2 regions of the Idiomarina sp. D18 genome follow, and region 1 is predicted to be linked to the other one. Evidence: predicted binding sites of a transcription regulator. Region 1 holds the regulator's gene; the other holds the start of a gene.
The links. Region 1 encodes LexA, which represses DNA repair genes until DNA is damaged. Its sites were predicted from a motif close to TACTGTATNNNNATACAGTA; they were not measured.

Region 1 (8,178 bases):
ATGGTTGTAGGCCACGAATACGTGGGTGAAGTAGCCGCCATGGGCGATGGTGTGCGCGGTTTTGAAATCGGTGACCGTGTATCCGGTGAAGGGCATATTACCTGTGGTCACTGCCGCAACTGTCGTGCTGGACGCCGTCATTTGTGCCGCAATACCTATGGTGTTGGGGTCAACCGCCCTGGTGCCTTTGCCGAGTACCTCGTTATCCCGGCTGACAACGCATTTAAGTTGCCGGACGACGTCACCGACGATATGGCGGCCATCATGGATCCTTTGGGTAATGCGGTACATACCGCCCTTGCCTTTGATCTCGTTGGCGAGGATGTTCTGATTACCGGCGCAGGTCCTATCGGTATTATGGCGGCGGCAGTGGCTCGCCATGTCGGGGCACGCCATGTAGTGATCACCGACGTGAATGAGTACCGACTTGAGCTAGCCAAAAAGATGGGTGTAACTCGTGCCGTTAACGTGGCAGAAGAGAGTCTCAAAGACGTTATGTCAGAGCTGGGCATGAAAGAAGGCTTTGACGTTGGGCTAGAGATGTCTGGTGTACCGTCAGCATTCTCGCAAATGCTCGCGACGATGAACCATGGCGGTAAGGTGGCAATGTTAGGTATTCCACCTGAAAACGTTGCCATTGACTGGAACGAAGTTATCTTTAAGGGACTGGTCATTAAAGGTATCTATGGTCGTGAAATGTTTGAAACTTGGTACAAAATGGCCAGTTTGCTGCAATCAGGTCTAGATATTTCACCGATTCTGACCCATCAAATGTCAGTCGATGACTACGAAGAGGGATTCGAAACCATGGTTTCGGGTCAGTCAGGTAAAGTCATTCTTAATTGGGACTAACGATGACTCAGTCTGTTCGTCATATTTCATTGGTAGAAGCCCACCAAGCATGGGCTTCGGATGCCTCTCCTGTGTTCGTTGATATTAGAGACCCGCAATCCTTTCACGCGGGTCATATCCCTAATGCGCAACCGCTCAACAACGACAATATTGGTGACTTTCTAGCGAATACCGATAAAGACACGCAGGTCATTGTTGTGTGTTACCACGGTATAAGCAGTCAACAAGCCGCGCTGGTGCTGGAGTCGCAAGGCCTCACGCAAGTGAGTAGCATGGATGGCGGCTTTACCGCTTGGCAAACGGCCTACCCAGAAGCGGTCGAGCAGGGGTAAATTAATGAAACGCTTACTCACAACTCAGGATGGTCCTTACCTTCAGCAGTTATATGCGTGGCTTCGTAGCCAAGGTATCCCTGTCAGTGTGAGTGAGCGAAATGGCAAACTGGATTTGCTACTGCATCAAAGCAGTTACGAGGCACGAGCTCGCCAACTTATAGACGAGTTTAAGGCTGACCCAGACATCGTTGCGGTTCGTGAACAGACAAAAAATCGTGAATTGCTGAATGACCTGATGAAAAATACAGGTTGGTTAACCCGCATCATTGCCGTGGTTTGCGTGCTTATGTTTATGGGCATTATGGCGGGCGGTGATGCTTTTGTTCGTTACTTTATCATTAGCGATAGCTTTTCTCAGCTCCCGCTCGATGCTCCTTGGCGGTTTATAACGCCTGCCTTTCTTCATTTTTCCGCTACCCACATCGTTTTTAACTTATTTTGGTGGTGGTATTTAGGTGGTCGGATAGAGGTCTATTTAGGGACACGTTGGTTGTTTGCCTTGTTCGTACTCACCGCTGTCAGTGCTAACGTCATTCAATTTCAAGTAAGTGGTCCTAATTTTGGCGGGATGTCCGGTGTGGTTTACGGTTTATTGGGTTTTTGTTGGCTATATAGTGGGCAGCGCAATACTCCGCTTAAACTGCCACCTGCACTCATTCTATTTATGCTGGGTTGGCTGATACTTGGCTACACTGATGTGCTCTGGGTCAACGTGGCAAACGAAGCTCACTTAGCTGGGCTGATAGCAGGTTGCATTGCAGGGATCACCGTTCGCAAACTCACGCCCAAACCACGCTATTGATAAATATATTTCGTGAAAATGACTTGCTTGATCACCGTACTGCCGGTCTCCTTCGCCATCAATCGCTGTGCTTGTTCAAAACACTTAAGTCGCAACTGATCTCTGCCCGTCATTGTTCTGATTTGCTGTTCACTCGCTGTACTTAGGATCTGAATAAAAGCATCTCTCAACAATGGAGCGTGATGCTCTACCACGCTCACATTTTGTGGATTATCGACCATGACCTCTACAGCAACCCGAATAAAGCCAAGTCGATACTCTTCTTTATCCTTAATAAAATTTGTAATGATATCTGGCTCAAATCCATAGTAAGCGACATCCTGAGCTCGCGCGGCGCTTGCCGAGAATAGCGTCAGACTGAAAAGTAACAAAATGCTGAACAACCAACGTTGCAAGGTCATAATTCATTAGCCTTTATAATGTTTAACGGCAGTGGCTTTGGTATGATAGCCAAAGAATATCATGAGCACCAATCACTATGTCTATTGAATTTCTCAGTACCGAACCTTGTTGTTGGCAGCGTGCCTCCGATATCCAACTAGAACCAACCGTCCGAGATTGGTTACTAGACGAGAGTTCACTTACAGCCAAGTTACGTTCGTTACCAGGCTCTTTTGCGGTGGAACTCATCGGTCAAACTGCGGCATCACCCTTTGCCAATGAACGTTCAGAGTTTCCACAGCAAACTCTTTTTGTTGTTCGGGAAGTATTACTCACTCTAGACGAGCGTCCATTCGTATTCGCTCGTAGCGTTTTTCCTATATCGGCGGCAGACCGGCATAACCTTAATTTGGGTGAGCTCGGGACACAGTCGTTAGGTCAGTCATTATTTAACCAGCCCGATTTGACTCGCTCGACTTTTGAGGTTACTCAACTACCTTTAAACCATGGTATCAACGAAATTAATCAGCACTTTTATCAGCAAAAAGGCCCTCTTTGGGGACGACGGAGCCTGTTCGAAACCCAGGGACAAAGTGTTTTAGTAAGCGAGTTTTTCTTAAGCCCTGTACCGATATACTGAGGTAATCAATGAGTAAACTTAACAGCTATTGGCGTTTAATGCGCGCTGACCGTCCTATTGGTACTTATCTGCTCGCATGGCCAACGTTATGGGCACTTCTTATTGCCGGTGACGGTAATCCACCGCTCAAAGTCGTAGTCATATTTATGTTAGGTACATTTTTAATGCGCTCAGCAGGCTGTGTGATTAATGACTTCGCAGACCGTAATCTTGATGGTCATGTGGAGCGCACAAAATTACGCCCTCTTGCTTCCGGTGAGGTCAACAGCACCGAGGCCATCCTGTTATTCTTTGGACTTTTGATACTCGCATTTCTGCTGGTGCTCCAGTTTAATACACAAACCATTATGCTGGCTTTTGCCGCAGCGGGTGTGGCATCTCTCTATCCATTTTGCAAACGTTGGACACAACTTCCTCAAGTCGTGTTAGGTATCGCGTTTAGTTTCGGTATTTTGATGGCATTTAGTGCGCTGAATAGCGATCAATGGTGGCTTGCGGGTGGCTTGTTTATTGCTAATATCGTTTGGACCATTGCCTACGATACCGAGTACGCTATGGCGGATCGAGCAGATGACCTCAAAGTAGGCATAAAAAGTACCGCCATCCTGTTCGGTCGGTACGATAGACTCATTATCGCTGCCTTGCAGATTGTGACTTTAATTATTCTCACCGTGGTTTGGCATCACCTCAATTTGCAGTGGTACGCTTGGCTCGGTCTCATAGCCGCCGCTTGTCTGTTTAGTTATCAACATTGGATGATACGAGAACGAGCACCTAAGGCCTGTTTCCAAGCCTTTTTGCATAATCACTACGTCGGAATGGTGATTGGCGTCAGCCTTGCGCTTCATTACTGGTATTAATGATTCGAGCGGATGGTCAACGCATTTAGTCTGCGCTGACCATCAACTGTTGCACCGATTGACGAATCGTCTGCAAGATTGTCGGATCGAGCAACTCGTCTATGTCGTCACTTAATGGACCTATTTCAGGCGCAGCCACTTGATCGCCATCATCGTTGACTTGCAAGAGAGATTGGGCCTTAAGGCTTGCGATAAAACTTGTCATGACTTTCTTATCATAGAACTCTGGCGCATCAATGCCATGAATCGCGCTGAGTCGTTCAGCGAGCGTTATCGACTGACGCTCAAGCTCGGCACGCTTAATCGGCTGCGCTTGCTGCAACAACTCTAAAACGATTGCATAACGCTGTAACGTTTCGCTTGCGCTGCCCGCCAATAACTTAAGTTGTAACCACGCCGCCGTTTCGCGGTTTGCTGCGCGCACCATCTCACCATCAAGGCTAATAAGCTGTTGGCGTTCTAATTCTTCCACGATAGCACGCACCCAAGTATCTAAATCCTTGTCGCTGTGTGACAAAAATAACTCAGCCTGCAACATGGGGTATACTGCGCTACAACGCTCAATAATAGTTGTGACGTTCACTTTTTGTTTGGCATGAATCAAAGATGCAATCACACCGGGTAATATCATTAAGTGAAGTACATTATTTCGGTAATACGTCATTGCAATAGCATTCGCTGCGTGCAATGAGATGACCTGCCCCATTGAGTCATCTTGTACGTCAAACTTATCGGTGCGTAGCGCCAACGACAACAGCTCTTCTGCTGACTGCTCAGGTACGTTGACGTGATGCGTATATGGCACCTCGCGTAGTAAATCCAGGTAAACATTGATTTGGGCAATCAGTTCCTCTCGCGTTAGTGCGTTATGCTCCGAACTTAATAACGCCAATGCCGTGAGATTAACGCTATTGGCAGCCGCACAATCATTAATACCGCGCATTACTTGCTCGGCTAAGCCATTGACCGTCGGTGTTAGCCAACTGGGTCTTTCGGGCTCTTCTGCGCCTCGTGTGACAGAACGCTGCCAGTCCTCAACATGGTCATCCATATAGGCTTTTAGATCGATGGGCGAGCCGAAAGTAACAAATCCCTGACCAAAGTTTTTCAGCTTAGTGACGGACTTCAAAACTTGGAACAACGATTCTTTCTCTTTATTTTTACCTTTGAGCTCTTTGAGGTAAGTTGCTACCTCCATTACGTGCTCATAACCTAAGTACACGGGTACAATCGAAATCGGTCTTTGCTGACCTCTCAACATACCTTGCACGGTCATGGCAAACATACCCGTCTTAGGCGGCAATAAACGCCCCGTACGTGAGCGTCCACCCTCGGTAAAGTATTCGACCGGGTAGCCTTTCTGGAACAACCAGCATAGATACTCACGAAATACAGATGAATAGAGCTTGTTGCCGCGAAACGAACGACGAATAAAGAATGCGCCGCCACGGCGGAAAATCGAACCCACAGGGAAAAAGTTTAAATTAACCCCTGCGGCGATATGCGGAGGTACAAGACCTTGCTTATAGATAACGTAACTTAGCAGCAAGTAATCCATATGACTTCGGTGACAAGGTACATAAATGATTTCATGCCCTTGCTGGGCAAGCTTACGCACTTCATCGGCGCCGCGTACATCGATACCGTTATAGATTCGACTCCACATCCATGTCATAAAGCGATCTAATACACGTACCAGGGTTTCGCTGTAGTTTGCGGCAATTTCGTTTAAATAGCCTTTAGCCTTTTTTAAGGCTTGCGCCTCATCCACTTTATTCGAGCGTTGCTCATCTTTTATCGCCTTTTTAAGCGCCGGTGTTTTCAGAAGCTGGTTCAAAAGTTCATTGCGATCGCTCAATTTAGGACCCGCAACCGCATAACGCATGCGCACGAAGTGGACCCGTGCCACACGCGCTAGTTTATGCGCGATACGATAATCGGCGCCACTTTGACGACTCATCTGGCCTAAGCTTACAGGACGCGACATGCGGCATAGAACTTGACGCCCGGAGAACATGATCAACCAGAACTTACGCAAATGCCCCGGGTTATCTAAGTCACCGGTCATGGCATTTCCCGCGTGGGCCTCTTGTCCGGGCTTGCGGCCCCAAAATATCCCCACTGGGAGTAATTGTACATCCAGCTCAGGATCGGCTTGATGCGCTTCTAGTAGCGCTTGAAATTGCGAAAGTGCTCGTGCTGAAGCGGCGTCATCGCGCTCCGGTAACAGTAGCACTCGATCAAACGACTTTCCGTTGATGTACAGGGGCTGTTGTGGATCGGGTAGCTGATTTTCACGCGCGGAACGCTGCAAAATGGCGAAGTCAGACTTGGCATTTGAGCGCATCACGTACACCACAGGTGCTACCGTGATATCCGCCTGATCGGCCTCAGGTTTATCAATTATGGTCATTGCTCGTGTCATCCAACGGATAGGATGTTTAAAGAGCGCGTAACTCCAACTCACCGCGGTCATGATATTCCTTGCTACCCTTGCGTTTAAAACAGTAAGACAATAATCATAACAATTCCGTTCGAAAAAGTCGTCGAATAAAATGACTTGCATCTCAACAATACCTGTATATACTCACAGTATACTGTACAGATAAACAGGTAATTGCTATGCGTCCACTGACTCCCAGACAAGCCGAAATTCTTGAGTTAATTAAAGATAACTTACAAGCAACCGGTATGCCGCCTACGCGCGCCGAAATCGCGAGTCGGTTGGGCTTTCGCTCAGCCAACGCTGCTGAAGAGCATTTAAAAGCGTTAGCCAAAAAGGGCGTGATTGAAATCATGCCGGGCATGTCTCGCGGCATTCGCTTAGTGGCTGAAGATATAGAAGAAGAGCTTGGCTTGCCGCTCATTGGTCAAGTGGCAGCTGGTGAGCCCATATTGGCCCAAGAGCATATCGAACGCCATTATCAACTCGATGAATCAATGTTTTATCCCAGTGCACAATTTTTGCTTCGTGTTAACGGGATGAGCATGAGAAATATTGGAATTTTGGACGGTGATTTGCTCGCTGTCCATAAAACTGAACAAGCGCGCAATGGGCAGATTGTAGTCGCCCGCGTTGAAGACGAAGTCACGGTTAAACGGTTTGAACAAAAAGGTCGTCAAGTACTATTGCATCCCGAGAACGAAGAGTTCTCTACGATTGTTGTCGACCTTGCCCAGCAAGTATTTGCTATCGAAGGACTTGCCGTTGGCATCATTCGTAACGGAGCATCTTTATGAAAAGACTACAATCAAACAGCAGCAATCACCCTGGACTATGGACATACAACAATCAACAGGCCGAAGTGATTACGCCTAATGTTGTTCCGCCTAGTTTATCAGCGGCACTTGAAGCGGCAGTACACAGCATCGGACAGCGCTGGATTACAGTTATCGGTGGACAGGCGAGTTTTGTACAACAACTTGTTAACGCAGGTATTCCTCGCCAACGTATTCGTTGGCTACGCCCAGGCAAGACGGACGATCGCGCATGGGCACTCGAACAAGCCGTATTATCAGGAACCAGTGACGTTGTGGTCGCTTGGGTTAGTGGCTTCGACAAGCGCGCTGCGCAGCGTATTCGTCTATCATCTCGAGTGAGCCAAACTCAGAGCTTCATGTTTGAAGAGGATGTATTAACCCCCCACCTGCACTAATCCCCCCAACAGGGTTAATACATTTCTGGCTGCTTCGGCAGCCTTTTTTTTAACATTTATGGACACTTTTTGACCATTTAACGTTTTTGATCTAGATCTTTGTGTAGATTTTAGTTAATAAATGATACTACCCAACTATATAAATTAGTATAACTTATAAACTACAACAAAGAGTTGGTAGAGAAAGTGATTTCTGGGGAGAAGCTGTTCCTTTTTCTGCTTACCTCTTTGTTCTTCCAAGCTAGCATTTTGCTCAAGCAGAGAAGAATGAGAGGAGAAGTCACGTGAAAATGAAGCCGTTATGGGCACTACCCCTGTTGTATAGTGCATCTGCGCTTTCCCAAGAGCGCAGCCTCAACCTCACGAAAGGTGTAACAGAAGTCAGTCGGGACGTTTACGACTTGCACATGACGATATTTTATATCTGCTGTGTGATCGGTGTTGTCGTTTTTGGACTGATGTTCTATTCAATGATTAGACACCGCAAATCCCGCGGTCGTGAGCCCGCGAAGTTCCATGAGAATGTAAAGGTTGAAATTCTTTGGACGCTGATTCCGTTCCTTATTTTGGTGGGTATGGCGATACCTGCAACATCGACCTTAATAGCAATGGAAGATACATCAGATGCTGACGTAACTATTCAGGTCACCGG
Region 2 (8,178 bases), 670 kb from region 1:
GGACCGGTGTTATCAGCCGTGATATATGGCAAGTTGACTTCCGTTTGTTGCGCAGAAGACAGCTCGATTTTCGCTTTTTCGGCGGCTTCTTTCAGACGTTGCATCGCCAAAGGATCTTTACGTAAATCGATGCCTTGATCTTTCTCGAACTGCTCAACCAAGTAGTTAATCAAACGGTTATCAAAGTCTTCACCACCTAAGTGCGTGTCACCGTTTGTCGCCAGTACTTCAAAGGTATGCTCGCCTTCGACTTCGTCGATTTCGATGATCGAGATATCGAACGTACCACCACCTAAGTCATAAACAGCGATAACGTTGTCGCCGGACTTCTTATCCATGCCGTAAGCCAGTGCAGCTGCGGTTGGCTCGTTGATGATACGCTTAACTTCTAAGCCCGCGATTTTACCAGCGTCTTTTGTTGCCTGACGCTGAGCGTCGTTAAAGTATGCAGGTACAGTGATAACCGCTTCGGTGACTTTCTCACCTAAAAACTCTTCTGCGGTTTTCTTCATTTTCTTCAATACTTCAGCAGAAATTTGCGGTGGCGCTTTTTTATCGCCATCGATTTCTACCCAAGCATCACCATTGTCTGCTTTGACAATGTTATAAGGCATAATGCCAATGTCGCGCTGAACTTCATCATCTTGGAAACGACGACCGATCAGGCGCTTGATAGCAAACAAGGTTTTATTCGGGTTGGTGACTGCTTGGCGTTTCGCCGGTGCGCCTACCAACGTTTCGCCATCGTCGGTAAATGCGACGACAGATGGGGTTGTACGATCCCCTTCACCGTTTTCAATAACACGAGGTTTGCCGCCGTCTAAAACCGCGACACATGAGTTTGTTGTACCCAAGTCAATGCCGATGATTTTACCCATAATTAATCTCCACTACTTCTATTCTGTTCAAACCGCTCTGGTTTGAGCGTTAATGATTTCGATAACTGTTATTTGGGGGCTGTATCTAAAATTACAAGCCCTAAAACATAATTTCTCTTACAAATTATGCTTTTGTATCCACGCCGCCGTTACTATTACGTGCCACCATCACCATGGCTGGGCGCAGTAAACGTCCGTTGAGCTCATACCCTTTCTGCATAACGGCGATAATCGTGTTGTTTTTATGCTCCGCCGATTCTTGCATCGACATCGCTTGGTGCAGGTCTGGATTAAAGACCTCGCCCTCTTCGCCGACCGCTTTTACGCCAAATTTATCCAGCGTTGATGTCAGACTTTTATACGTCAGCTCAATACCTTCTAAAAAGCTTTTTAACTCTGGGTTTTCGGTATCAGCCGCTTGCATCGCGCGCTCAAGGTTATCAACACTCGTGAGTAGCTCGTTGGCAAACTTCTCTAACGCAAATTTATGCGCCTTCTCAACATCTTGACTCGCGCGACGACGTACGTTTTCCATTTCCGCCTGACTACGCAATACCGACTCCTTTTGCTCGTTCACTTTGGCTTCGGCCTTAGTTAACGCGAGCTCAAGCTCCGCAATACGGTCCGCTTGATTGTCTGCCGCCGCAGCTGTTTGCTGCTGGGTCTCTGGTTGTTCGTCGCTACCAAGCGCCTGTTCAGCCGCCTGCTCAGCCGCCTCTTTTGCGGCCTCTTGTTGAGCGGCTTCTTGTGCTTGCTGCTCAAAGTTCTCAGTTGTTTGATTTGGTTGCTTATCACTCATAACCCATACTCTTTAAATGTCGAATGAACGTATGCGTTGTTATGTGGGGATAGTCCGATTAAGATTCAAGACCTTTATTTCGCTTGATAAAAATTAACGCAACACGTAGCGTTAACTCACGACTAGAGGATAGCGGTAAGCCCTATGAAACAACCCGCATTTAAGCGCGTCGCGCTTTTAGGAAAAATTAATGATACTGGCACTCGTCACACACTTGAGGCACTTATTAGTGCCTTGTGCGAAAGTCAGTATGAGGTCTGTTTGGAAGAACGCTGTGCCACCCAGGTGCAACCAAGCAGTTGCATCGACACGGGCTCACTTGAGAAGTTAGGACAATGGGCCGACATTGCGGTAGTCGTCGGCGGTGATGGCAATATGCTCGGTGCTGCCCGCGCATTGTGTGATCATGATGTGGCGGTTATTGGAGTGAATCGAGGTAACCTTGGCTTCTTGACCGATTTAGCGCCAGAGGACGCAGTGAGCGCGCTGATGGATGTGCTAGCGGGTGACTATGTAAGAGAAGAACGCTTCTTGCTCTCGGCCTCGGTTAAAGGCGAGTCAATTAAACAACAAGGTGTGGCGGTGAACGAAATTGTTCTTCATTCAGACAAAGTCGCTCACATGATCGAGTTTGAACTTTATGTCGATGATCAATTTGTCTTTTCGCAACGTTCCGATGGCGTCATCATCGCGACACCCACCGGCTCGACGGCTTACTCTCTGTCCGGCGGTGGTCCTATTCTGCACCCCAACCTAAATGCTATTACCTTGGTCCCCATGTTTCCGCATACACTGAGTAGTCGTCCGATTGTGCTCGACGCAAACTCCCGAGTGCGACTGCGTGCAGCCAAGGACAACGATCATTTACAAATCAGTTGCGATGGTCATGGGCGTCTTGATGTCATGCCAGGTGATGAGGTCATTATCGAAAAACACCCGCATACCTTGACGATGGTGCATCCGACAACACACAGCTACTACCATGTATTACGTAACAAGTTGGGTTGGGGCAGCCGTCTTTTCTAACTGACTAAAAAAAAGTCACTCTTTGCATTGCAATTGAACAATAATACTGTATAACTACTGTATATACTGTATAGGTAAACAGTATTACTGTTCTTTTTATTGTGAGGAGCCCAGCCATGTTGACTGAGTTACACATTCGCAATTTTGCAATCGTCAAGCAGTTAGATATCGAGTTTAAAAACGGGATGACCGCCATTACCGGTGAGACCGGTGCGGGTAAATCTATCGCACTGGATGCGCTCGGGCTATGCCTGGGTGGACGTGCCGATGCCAACTGGGTGAGACCGGGCTGCGACAAAACGGACATCAGTGCGCGCTTCACTATCACTCACGACAGTCCCGCTCACCGCTGGCTCGTCGATAACGAGTTTGATGATGACCTCGAGTGTGTATTGCGCCGTACTATTAGTAAAGATGGTCGTTCACGGGCTTGGGTTAACGGCGCGCCGGTGACGCTCACACAGCAACGCACATTAGCGCCAACATTGGTCAATATTCATGGTCAGCATGAACACCAGCTGTTGGTAAAAGAAGAGCACCAGCGCGAATTACTTGATCAGTTCGCTCAGCATGCTGAACTTATTACAGAAGTACAAGAAAGCTACCGTAACTGGGCGGCTACCGAAAAGCGTTTTCGCCAACATCAGCAGCGCAAAGAAGAATTAGTAGCACAGAAACAACTAATAAGTTATCAGGTTAAAGAGCTCAATGAATTTAATATCGGAGAGGGCGAATTTGAGCAACTTGAGAGTGACCACAAACGGTTGACTCATATTCGCGCCTTAACGGAAAACAGTGCCTTTGCTCTAAATGCGCTTTATGACGGCGAGCACAATAATGTATCGGGACTCATTCAAGCCGCCCACGGCCGATTGGAAGAATCAGCCGAGCTCGATGAGCAAATCCAGCCTATTTTAGCACTGCTTGAACAAGCTAAAGTTCATATCGAAGAAACAGCATTAGAACTGCGTAATTATCAAGACCAATTAGATATTGATCCTGAGCAACTCGAAGTCACTGAACAACGGATGAGCCAAGCGATTGCGCTCGCTAAAAAACATCATGTCGCGCCACTCGACCTTTATCAACATCATCAGCAGTTGCAACAACAATTGGATGAACTCGAACGCGCTGAGGAAGATAACGAACAACTCGCTGAGCAACGTCAAGCATTACGTACCGTTTATCGGCAAGCGGCGCTTAAGCTATCGACAAGCCGAAAAAAAGCAGCGGACAAACTGAGTGCCGAAATTTCCCGCGCCATGCATAAGTTAAACATGCCCCATGGTGAATTTGTCATCCAAGTTGATCATGATGACAAAGCCACAGCAACGCTCTGGGGCACCGACGAAATCTGCTTTACCGTGACCACCAACCCTGGGCAGCCGCTACAAGCGCTTAGTAAAGTTGCATCGGGCGGGGAACTATCACGCATCAGTCTTGCCATACAGGTCATGTGTGCCAATCAAAATACGGTACCGACCATGATGTTTGACGAGGTCGATGTCGGTGTGAGTGGACCCACCGCAGCGGTTGTGGGTTCAATGTTACGGAGTCTAGGCGAGCAGTGCCAAATTATCTGTGTCACTCACTTACCGCAAGTGGCTGCTAAGGGACATCATCAAATGCAGGTACTCAAACAAACCGATGGCGCACAAACAGAAACGCAAGTTTGGCAGCTTAACGAAGAACAGCGAATTGATGAGCTCGCTCGCTTATTGGGTGGCGATAGCATTACCGAAAAAACTAAAGACAACGCCCGGGAGTTACTTATTCATTAAGTTTTCCTGCGCCAATGCTAGCTAACTCGGTTTTGTTTGTTTATCATCGGTGACAACATTTAACGGTAAGAGTAGTTAATGAAACAAATCGGAAAAACTTTGGCCGCTGTTGCGGTCGTCGCAGGTCTCTCAGGTTGCTCAGTGTTAAACGATTGGGTATATCGAATTGATATTCCTCAAGGTAATTACCTTGAACAACGCGATGTCGACAAATTACGCGTAGGTATGTCACAGGAACAAGTTGCTTACGTATTAGGGCGTCCGGTCGCTGAAAACAGCTTTAACAGCGAGCGTTGGGTCTATGTTTATGACATGAATCCAAATGAGGGTGAACCTTTCCACAAGGAATTGATACTCGATTTTGAAGACGGTCAACTCGCCCGTTTGTCGGGTGATTTTGATAAACCAGAAAACTTCGATACCCCGCTCGAACCTTAATGGGATAAGTTCCTATGACGCAACCGCTCATAGAAGAGCTCGGTGAAGTTATAAAGAGCCCAAAAGATCCGCGGTCTTTCCGTACACTAAAACTGCCCAATGGACTGTCAGTGGTGTGCGTTCAGATCCCACACAGTAAAAAGGCATCGGCATCGCTGGCTGTGCGCGCGGGTCATTTCAATGACCCGCTTGAAACCCAAGGTCTCGCCCACTTCCTAGAACACATGCTGTTTTTAGGGAACGAACGCTTTCCGGATGCTAACGAGTTCCCCGAGTTTTTGAGTGCCTACGGTGGACAACAAAACGCTTGGACAGGCTCTGAATTCTGTAATTTTTTCTTTGACTGTCAAACCCGAGCACTCTCGCGAGCATTAGATTATTTCTCCGCGATGTTCATGGCGCCGTTATTTGACGAGTCCTTAATCAATAAGGAACGTCAATCAATCGACTCTGAATTCCGCTTAAAAGAGAAAGATGAACTTCGGCGTTTATATCAAGTACACAAGACAACCTGTAACCCCGAGCATCCCTTTAGTAAGTTTTCGGTAGGTAACATGGATACGCTGGCAGAAAGCGATAGCCACTCGTTAAAAGACCAGTTAAGTGAGTTCTTTCGTGCTTTTTTCAATGCCAACAACATGCGGCTTACCATCGTTGGCGCGCAACCGGTTGATGAACTCGCCGAGATGGCGCAACACTACTTTTCGGACATCAGCAGCGGTCAAGAAAATGATCCTAAATCGCTCGAGGCGCTGCCACTTTACTTACCCTCCCAGTTAGGCGTATTCATTCAAGTTAAGCCCGTGAATCCGGCTCGTCGTCTGATCATCACGTTGCCCCTCCCTGGCATTGATGACGACTATAAAAATAAAACAACGAGCTTTATTGCTCACATTCTTGGCTATGAAGGCCCTCATAGCCTCTATGCAACTCTCCGGGCGCGTGGATGGGTTAATAGCCTCTCGGCGGGCGGTGGTATGAGCGGCAGCGGCTACAAGGATTTCAACTTAAATATTCAGCTTACTGAGGCAGGTGTTGTTCACGCCCTACAAGTAGCGCAGGCGGTGTTCAACTATATTCAGTTGATTGCAAGTTCTGGACTCGAGGCTTGGCGCTACGAGGAGAAACGGCTCACTTCCGAACTTTCATTTCACTTTCAAGAGACACCGCCCGCCGGTGAACTGGCTCCTCAACTGTCTGTTAATGCACACCACTACCCCATCCACGATGTCGTTTACGGAGACTACCGCATGGATGGACTGTCGGTTGCTCGAGCTAAACAAACACTGTCTTTAATGGCGCCCGAACGTGCCCGTATCACGCTGATCCATGGCGATGTAGAGACCGATCAACAAACAGAGTTATATCACACACCCTTTAGTATCCGTGCATTGACAAAAGAGGAATTAAACACTCTTAATAGCCCAGCGGGCACTTTTAATTATCAACTACCAGCGCAAAACCCTTATATCACTTCTCATGTTGAACCTTACCCGCTAGAGCGCGAGCTCAGAGAGCCCGTAGCGTTGATAAAAAGCGACAATGTCACCATCTGGCATTTACAAGACCCCGATTTTAGAGTGCCCAAAGGGCATATCTATTTAAATCTCGAATCGCCAGCGGTCAATCAGTCGGCGACTCACTTCGCTGCGGCACGTCTTTGGTCGGAACTATTAATCGATTCGCTGAATGAAGCACTTTATGACGCTGAGGTCGCTGGCTTACACTTTAATATTTACCCGACCCAGTCCGGTATGACGATTCATACAATGGGGTTATCAGCGGGTCAATTGCCACTACTACAACAGTTAATGAAGCAGGCTTGGAAAGTAAAATTTAAACGGGGTCGATTCAATTCTGTCGCTCAGCAACTTAAGCATAACTGGCAGTCCGCCCACAACAATCAGCCGCTCAATCGACTGTTTGCTGAGCTTAATTTGACACTACAGCCGTGCCTGTTCTCGCTCTCCGATATGGCCGAAGGCTTGAACTCATTAGACTATAAAGGCTTTTCGCAACTAAGTAGCGAGCTTTTTAACTCCATGGGGGTGTCGGCTTTAATACATGGTGATTGGCAAGCTAAAACCGCTTTTGAATTACATCAACTGATACGTGACAGCGCCTCAGGACGGTTAACGGCTTCTCCTCCTCAATTACAACCTAAGCGTCTTGAACCTCACACGCACATTCACCGAACCGTAGAGCAAGCGACTGGCGACAATGCCGTGTTAGTATACTTTCAGGGCGATAACGACAGTGCTGAACAGCAAATTACGTGGATGTTAGCGCAACAGTTGCTTAATGCGAGTTTATTCGACGAACTCAGAACCCAGCGGCAACTGGGTTATGTCGTTGGGAGCCAGTATTTCCCTGTTCGACGCCTACCGGGCTTCATGGTGTTTGTGCAATCACCGACGCATAACACATCCGCCTTACAGGAACACATTCACACCGTATTGCACGATAAAATTGAACAGCTCGACAACGTGCTGACATTACAGCGCTGGAAGCACGCTAAACAAACCCTATCTGAGCAATTAACGATAAACGATCGCAGTTTGCGCGCCCGTAGCCAACGCTTTTGGGGAGCGATTCAAATGGCCGAAACTCATTTTGATCGTAACGTTGAAATGAGCGCCGCTCTGGAGCGACTACAACTGTCCGACTGGATAAGTGAGGTGAAGCGTTTAGTTATTAAACAACCTCGTAAAATTGTACTGTTGTCATGCCATTAGGAGATATTATAATAGCTTTGACAGTCAAATCGCTTTAAGTTAGCTTGTAACACTGAGTTAACAAATAATAAGAGCTGTGTAGCAGCCAACAATCGGGTCCTTCAGTTGCGTGCTTTAACCATCACTTTAGTTTGCCTCGTGTTTAGCTTGGCTCTGTTTAATCCAACCTGTCAAGCTCATGATAACCCTCATGTGACTCAGCAAATCAGCGCGCCCATTATTGATATAGAAACAGGACCACGCGGATTTATTTGGCTTGCGACATCTCAAGCGCTCTATCGGTTTGATGGTTCTACCCTTCGCGAAGTTCAATTTAGCAATGTGCTACAACCACAAGATTTACCGCAATTGCGCTGTCTTACTCGTAGACAAAATGACGCTCTATTGATTGGCAGTGATAAGGGTATTTATCAGCTACCGTTTGCATCTAGCGCTTTGGAAGCTTCAATGCGTTTGAGCAGTGAACACTTACTTGATGCGCGTATTCACCAGATTGCGATACCTCAATCAACACCTCTTTT

Region 2: the regulator LexA is predicted to act here: its motif matches at 2,768-2,787, upstream of recN (DNA repair protein RecN).

What each region holds. Positions count from the first base shown of each region.
Region 1 covers NZ_CM173240.1:2,243,403-2,251,580, forward strand. The annotation lists gene tdh (L-threonine 3-dehydrogenase) at 1-852, shown strand, start outside; gene glpE (thiosulfate sulfurtransferase GlpE) at 855-1,184, shown strand; gene AC3AP5_RS10790 (rhomboid family intramembrane serine protease) at 1,189-1,989, shown strand; gene AC3AP5_RS10795 (flagellar basal body-associated FliL family protein) at 1,983-2,390, opposite strand; gene AC3AP5_RS10800 (chorismate--pyruvate lyase family protein) at 2,468-3,010, shown strand; gene ubiA (4-hydroxybenzoate octaprenyltransferase) at 3,019-3,870, shown strand; gene plsB (glycerol-3-phosphate 1-O-acyltransferase PlsB) at 3,896-6,346, opposite strand; gene lexA (transcriptional repressor LexA) at 6,493-7,110, shown strand; gene AC3AP5_RS10820 (hypothetical protein) at 7,107-7,526, shown strand; gene coxB (cytochrome c oxidase subunit II) at 7,817-8,178, shown strand, end outside.
Region 2 covers NZ_CM173240.1:1,575,585-1,583,762, forward strand. The annotation lists gene dnaK (molecular chaperone DnaK) at 1-878, opposite strand, end outside; gene grpE (nucleotide exchange factor GrpE) at 1,003-1,677, opposite strand; gene nadK (NAD(+) kinase) at 1,822-2,703, shown strand; gene recN (DNA repair protein RecN) at 2,820-4,484, shown strand; gene AC3AP5_RS07705 (outer membrane protein assembly factor BamE) at 4,563-4,922, shown strand; gene AC3AP5_RS07710 (insulinase family protein) at 4,937-7,657, shown strand; gene AC3AP5_RS07715 (EAL domain-containing protein) at 7,805-8,178, shown strand, end outside.